DNA from 2 places in the Sphingobium sp. FG58 genome. Region 2 is predicted to be linked to the other one. Evidence: riboswitches for the same ligand, from Rfam matches in the RefSeq annotation. Region 2 holds a riboswitch; the other holds the start of a gene.
What was found. Region 2 has a riboswitch for cobalamin ahead of ACODR8_RS07375 (HoxN/HupN/NixA family nickel/cobalt transporter). Riboswitches for the same ligand answer to the same signal wherever they lie in the genome.

Region 1: another riboswitch for cobalamin. It lies ahead of ACODR8_RS10390 (TonB-dependent receptor plug domain-containing protein); the one in region 2 lies ahead of ACODR8_RS07375 (HoxN/HupN/NixA family nickel/cobalt transporter).

The regions. Positions count from the first base shown of each region.
Region 1 is NZ_JBMDJF010000007.1:6,881-10,288, forward strand. Features, by position in the region: gene ACODR8_RS10385 (ABC transporter substrate-binding protein) at 1-161, shown strand, start outside; gene ACODR8_RS10390 (TonB-dependent receptor plug domain-containing protein) at 199-2,034, opposite strand; cobalamin riboswitch at 2,208-2,426, opposite strand; gene fdhD (formate dehydrogenase accessory sulfurtransferase FdhD) at 2,497-3,291, opposite strand; gene ACODR8_RS10400 (formate dehydrogenase subunit delta) at 3,323-3,408, opposite strand, start outside.
Region 2 is NZ_JBMDJF010000004.1:166,531-169,938, reverse strand. Features, by position in the region: gene ACODR8_RS07385 (TonB-dependent receptor) at 1-310, shown strand, start outside; gene tenA (thiaminase II) at 325-987, shown strand; cobalamin riboswitch at 1,059-1,293, shown strand; gene ACODR8_RS07375 (HoxN/HupN/NixA family nickel/cobalt transporter) at 1,493-2,515, shown strand; cobalamin riboswitch at 2,577-2,808, shown strand; gene cobW (cobalamin biosynthesis protein CobW) at 2,993-3,408, shown strand, end outside.

The DNA.
Region 1 (3,408 bases), on a different contig from region 2:
TGCTCCAGCATCCCGCGATCAAATCCATCCCGCGCATCAGCCTGCCGCAAAGCTGGACCGTGTGCGGCGGCCCTGCCTATGTGCAGGCGGCGCGGGCCATCGTGGCGCAACTTGGGGCGCCACGCAGCAAAAGCGCGACGCGGCTGAACGCGCCGAAATGAAGGAACGGGCTGCGCGCCCGTCCCCCCTTGTGCCATATCAGAAGCGGACACGCACACCGCCAAAGGCGGAGCGGCCATAGACGCCATAGCCATAGGCAGTGGCGTAGGCTTCATCGAACAGATTGTCGATCCGGCCATAGACTTCCAAATGCTCGCCCAGTGGCAGCGAGGCCCGCAAACCGGCAAGCGCATAGCCGTCCAGACGACGGGTGTTGGACGCATTGTCGAAACTGTCGCCCACCATCGTCACCGTGGCACCCGTCGAGAGGCCGAAAGACCAGACATAGTCCGCCGAGACGCTGACCGCATTGACGGCGCGGCGCGGCAGGCGGTTGCCATCATTGATCCCGCCCGACCGGTCGCGCGCATCGACATAGCTATAGCTGCCGGTCACGGTCAGCGCGTCCACCGGCTTTAACGCGATGCTGGCCTCCACACCCTTGGCGCGGGTGCGGTCCAGATTGCTGTAGCTGAAGGTCGCATTGTCATAATTGATCTGGTCGGTGGTATCGCGCAGAAAAGCCGTGACCGAGACTGTCGCCCGCCCGCCGTCCAGGCTCTGGTCGAAACCGACATCATAGCTTTTCGAGCGTTCGGGGCGCAGCGCGCTGTTGCCGCTGAACATGTCGTAAAGCTGATAGAGCGAGGGTGCCTTGAACCCTTCGCCATAGCTCAGGCGAATATTGGTCGCGCCCGCATTGGGCGTATAGTTGGCGTTCGCGCCGAATGTTGTCGCGCCGCCAAACTGGCTATGATCATCATGCCGTACGCCACCGGTGACCGACAGGCCGGTGAAGGGCTTGACGATCGCCAGCGCATAGACGCTGTCGATGTTGATCTTCGCCGACGACGTGCTGCCGAAGCCGAAGAAATCATAATCGGGCCGCTCATGTTCATAGCCGAACACCAGCTTGGCCTGATCGACCGGGGCATAGACGCCTTCATAGTCGAAGCGCAGGTTGGTGCCGGAATAGCCATAGTCCGGGTCGGTGCCGCGCACGAAATAATAGTCGCGGTCGTTGCGCAGATAAGTGACCGCCGCGCGGTTGGTCAGCTTCCCATCCAGCAGGGCGAGGTTGAGGCCCGCATAGCCCACATATTGGTCGAGCTTGCTCACATCGCTGCTGTCGGCAGGCGCGCCGAAGAAGCTGTCATAGTCCAGGTCGGCCTGGATATAATAGCCGCGCAGGTCCAGGCTCAGCGCATCGCTGAACGCCAGTTTCAGCCGGGCGTTGGTGGCGATATTTTCATAACCATCCTTTTCCGTGCCGCCCGCCGCCGAGGAAATGCCGTCGGTGCGGAAGTAAGCCGCGCCCACCCCGCCCGATGCGATGCCGCTGGTGCCGGAGACGTCCGCCTTGGCATTCACCGTATCGCTATAGCCATAATCGACCGAGGCGTTGGCACCAAAGCCGTCAGCAGGCACGCCGGTCATGATGTTGACCACGCCGCCGATCGCCTGGCTGCCATGCACCACCGAGTTGGAGCCGCGCAGCACCTCGATCCGCTTGATATTGCCGGTCAGCAAATGGCCGAAATCATAGCCATCGCCGATGCCGCTGGGGTCGTTGACCTTCACCCCGTCGATCAGCACCAATGTCTGTGTCGTTTCCGCGCCGCGCAGCGACACGCCGGTCACGCCGCCGACCGATCCATTGCGATTGAAGCGCACCCCCGGCGTCGTCGCCAGCAGATCAACCACATCGACCGCCTGCCGCGTCTGGATGGTCTGCGCGTCGATGACGGTGATCGCCTGCCCGACTTCGTCCCGCGACTGTTCGATGCCCGACGCGGTGACGACGATATTATCGTCCTGCGCCAGAGCGGGCGTAGCCGCCAGCAGCGCAATGAGAGAAATCCCTGTTTTTAACATTATAAATGCCCTGAGCGTCTGAATGCGACTTCAAGGCCAGGGCGTCCGCGCAAGCGGTCGCGCCATGATGCGGGACAAACGCCAGCCCCCGCCGCACGGCACGATGCGGCCCCGGCCGCACAGCGTCGCTCGACGGAAAACCACCGTGCCATGACCATCCCCTGGATCAGGGCAAGAGCGACCAGACGCCGGCAGGTCTCCTGGCTCGCGGGTCAGGGCAATAACGCACGGACCTTCCCAGACACATCGTCCAGTGGCCGGGCCTTGCGACCCGCGTGCATCATGCTCACCGCTTACAGTTGCAGGGACAGCCGCGGAATTGGGCGCTTGCACGCCCGCACCGCATTCCCATTTTCAGCCCCTTGCGGGACACCGGCGCGATCTAGCTGCAAGGGAAGCCAAGCCCCCCTCACGCCGCGCGCTCTAGGGGAAAGGCACCGCGATGCCAAGCGGCCTGTGGCGCTACGCCAGCGGAGCGTTGCCCCGGTGCAACACCGCGTCGGCCCGCGCCAGCACGACCAGCGGCAATCCCGCCGCCGCCGCGCGCTCTGCCGCCAGCCTCGTGGGGGCGGAAATCGTCACCAGCAGTGGGCATTGGCTCAGCACCGCTTTTTCCACCAATTCATAGGAACAGCGCGACGACAGCAGGGCAAAGCCGCCGTCCCAGTTCGCCCCCGCCCGCTTCATCGCGCCGATCAGCTTGTCGAACGCATTGTGCCGCCCGACATCCTCCCGCGCCAGAAGGATCGCCCCGTCCGCGCTGACCCACGCGGCGGCATGGGCCGCACCGGTGGCGGCGTTGAGCGGCTGATGCACCGCCAGCCCATCGAGCGCGCGAAAAATCGCCGCCCGGTCGGCGCGCGAACGCGCCGCTACCTGTGGCAGGGGCCGGATCGCCTGCTCCAGATTTTCAATGCCGCATATGCCGCACGAGGAGTCCGACGCCCGGTGCCGCACCCGGTCCAGCAACAGGTCCGTCCGCGACGGCGGCAGGGTGGCGCGGGCGACGATGCCTTGATCGGTGCGATGGGTATCCACATCGAACGGCGCATCGTCCGGGCCGATCAGCCGCTCGGCCAGCGCGAAGCCCTGCACCAGATCGCCAATATCGGCCGGCGTCGCCATCAGCACGGCATAGCCGATACCGTTAAATTCGATCGCAACCGGCACTTCGTCGGCCAGCGCCCGATCGATCGGCTGCGTCGCCCCATCGGCGGTCAGCCGGTCGAAAGTCATGCTCTGGCGGTCTGCATCCATCAAGAAGGGGTAGCGGTGGATCGCGCGCCGCTCAACCGGCGTCGCAATGCCCCGTCTCGTCCACCATGTTGAATTGCGCCGCATCCACTTGCGGAGCGCCCCTGGCCTGCGCCATGC
Region 2 (3,408 bases):
GGGCGCGGCTGGTCCGGCAACGGTCAATGTACGGCTCAGTGTCGCCTATGTGTCCCGCGTCGATTTCGAGATCGACAATATCCTCCATTCGCCCGGCTACACCTCGGTCGACGGGCGGGTCGGCGTCAGCCATGGGGCTTGGACTTTCGACCTGTGGGCCAAAAATTTGCTCGACAAGCGCTGGGCGATCTCGGCCTTTGGCCAGCAGCAATTGCCGCTGCTGCTGGGCCTCGGTCCCAATGGTCCATTCGACAGTTTCACCATCAACACCGGCCGCCAGTTCGGCGCCAGCGCCACCGTGCGCTTCTGACGAAGGACATAGCGATGGGCTTTTGCGATCAGATCTGGGCGGAGGTCGCCCCGCTGCGGCAGGCGATCCTGGCCCATCCATTCCTGACCGCACTGGCCGACGGCACGCTGCCGCGCGACAGTTTCCAGCATTATATCGTACAGGACAGCCTCTACCTCGCCGAATATGCCCGCGTGCTGGCGATCGCCGCGGCCCGTGCGCCCAGCCCTGCCGGCCGGCTGGAATTTTCCGATGGGGCCAAGGTCGCGGTGCAGGTGGAGGAAGGGCTGCATCAGGCCTTCTTCGCACAGTTCGGCGTGACCGCAGCGATGGCGCAGGCCGCCGAACCGACCCCGGCCTGCCTTGGCTATACCAGCTATCTGGCGAGCCTCGCCGCGACCCGCAGCTATGAAGAGCTGATCGCAGGCATCCTGCCCTGCTTCTGGGTCTATTGGGAAGTCGGCTGCGCCATCAAGCCGCGCGCCACCAGCCCCAACCCCTATGCGCCATGGATCGACACCTATGCCGATCCCGGCTTTGGCGCAGCGACCGACCGCGTCCGCGCGCTGGTGGACGAAGCCGCCGCCACCACGACTCCGGCAATGCGCGAAGCCATGGCCCGCGCCTTCCGCAATGCGACCCGGTACGAATGGATGTTCTGGGATTCGGCCTGGCGGCTTGAAGCCTGGCCGGTCTGACGCGCAAAGTCCCATTGGCCTTTGCCATAAACTCATCTAGGGACGCGCGCGGAAGGCGGCTCATGCCGGTTTCCAAACATGATCGCGCCGGTGCCCTATCAAGGGCTTAATCGGGAATGTGGTGCGGGCGCTTTGCCGTCCAAATCCACGGCTGTCCCTGCAACTGTAAGCGGATAGCGCGATGCACACGCCCCGATATCCAAGGGGCAGCCACTGGGCCGGACGCTAAATCCTGCGAGGCCTGGGAAGGCGCGCATCAAGCTGTGACCCGCAAGCCAGGAGACCTGCCGGCGTCTGGTCGCTCTAGCCCTGGCCCAGGGGATGGCCGTGGCACGGTGAACTCCGTCTGAGCGACGTGTAAGCGGCGGGGCCGCTTCGGGACGTGCGTTGGCCGCTTGATGCGTCCGGTCGCCGCGCGTGTCGGCTGTCGCGTTGCGCCAGCAGGCCCGGCCATGTCGCAGGACGCCAGGGGGAGACGCTTGTGAGCGACCCGAAAAACAAGGGAATGACGCGGCTGCGCAGTCGCGTCGCGATGCTGATCGCCGCGCTGATTGTGGCGAATATGGCCGCCTGGGGCTGGGCCGTCAGCCTGTTTCACGATCAACCACTGATGCTGGGGACCGCGCTGCTCGCTTGGGGTCTCGGCCTGCGCCACGCCGTCGATGCCGATCATATCGCGGCGATCGACAATGTGACCCGTAAGCTGATGCAGGAAGGTCAGCGACCCATCTCCGTCGGCCTGTGGTTTGCCATCGGCCATAGCAGCATCATCGCCATAGCCTCCGTGCTGATCGTGCTGACCACCAACGCCCTGTCCGATTTCGTCTGGTTCAAACAAGTCGGCGGCGTGGTCGCGACCGCAGTGTCCGCGCTCTTCCTGTTCGCCATTGCGGGCATGAACCTCATCATCCTGCGATCGGTATGGCGCAGCTTCGCCCATGTCCGGGCGGGCGGCGCCTATAATGAGGAGGATCTGGACCTGCTGCTGTCCGGGCGCGGCCTGCTGGCCCGACTGTTCCGCCCGATGTTCCGGCTGGTCAACCGCAGCTGGCATATGGCCCCTTTAGGTTTCCTCTTCGGCTTCGGTTTCGATACCGCCACCGAAGTCGCGATATTGGGCATGTCCGCGCATCAGGCGGCCAACGGCCTGTCGATCGGCACCATATTGGTCCTGCCTGCGCTGTTCGCGGTCGGCATGGCGCTGATCGACACGCTGGACGGGGTGGTGATGCTGGGTGCCTATGACTGGGCGTTCGTCAAACCTATCCGCAAACTTTATTACAATATCACCATCACCCTGATCTCGGCCATTGTCGCCATCGTCATCGGCGGGATCGAAACGATCGCGCTGATTGGCGACAAGCTGGGGCTGGCTGGCTGGCCATGGGACATGGCTGGCGCGCTGGGCGAGAATTTCAACAGTCTGGGCTTTGCCATTATCGGTCTGTTCCTGTTCTGCTGGATCGCCAGTTTCCTGATCTACCGGTGGCGACGCTTCGACGAGATTGAGGTGCGACTGGCGACCTGATCATGCTTGGCTTGGGCGATAAACTGGATTAGGGACAGGCGTGAAAGCCGGTTTACGCCGGTTCTCACATGATCGCGCCGGTGCCTCGCAAGAGGCTTAATCGGGAATGCGGTGCGGGCGGTTTTCCGTCCAAATCCGCGGCTGTCCCTGCAACTGTAAGCGGATAGCGCGATGCACATCGCTCCTCTTTTGGGGGAGCAGCCACTGGACGGCGCACCATGCGCGAATCCGGGAAGGCGTGCATCAAGCTGTGACCCGCGAGCCAGGAGACCTGCCGGCGCACCGGTCGCTCTTGCCCAGATCCAGGGGATGGTCTTGGCACGGTAACTCTCCGTCTGAGCGACGAGTCCATGCGGCTGGGGCCGCATCGGTGCGTTGCGCCGGGCGACTTTGCGCGCCTGTCCGTCGTCGCGCGCCGACCGGCGACGTGCGCCGGTACGCCCCGCCCTTCGTCGTCGCGGCGCGCGGAGAATTGCCATGTCGGACCTCACCAAGGTGCCCGTCACCATCGTCACTGGCTTTCTGGGCGCGGGGAAAACCACGCTCATCAGCCACCTGATCCGCAACGCGGGCGGGCGGCGGCTGGCGGTCGTCGTCAATGAATTCGGCACATTGGGGGTGGATGGCGACATCCTCAAATCCTGCGCCATTCCCGATTGCCCGGCCGATAATATCGTCGAACTGGCCAATGGCTGCATCTGCTGCACCGTGGCGGACGATTTCATTCCCACGGTCGAACATCTCCTCGCACTCGATCCCCGACCCGACCATATCCTGATTGAAACATCGGGGCTGGCCCTGCCCAAACCCCTGCTCAAGGCATTCGACTGGCCCGCGATCCGCAGCCGCATCACGGTGGACGGGGTACTGGCGCTGGCCGACGCCGAAGCGGT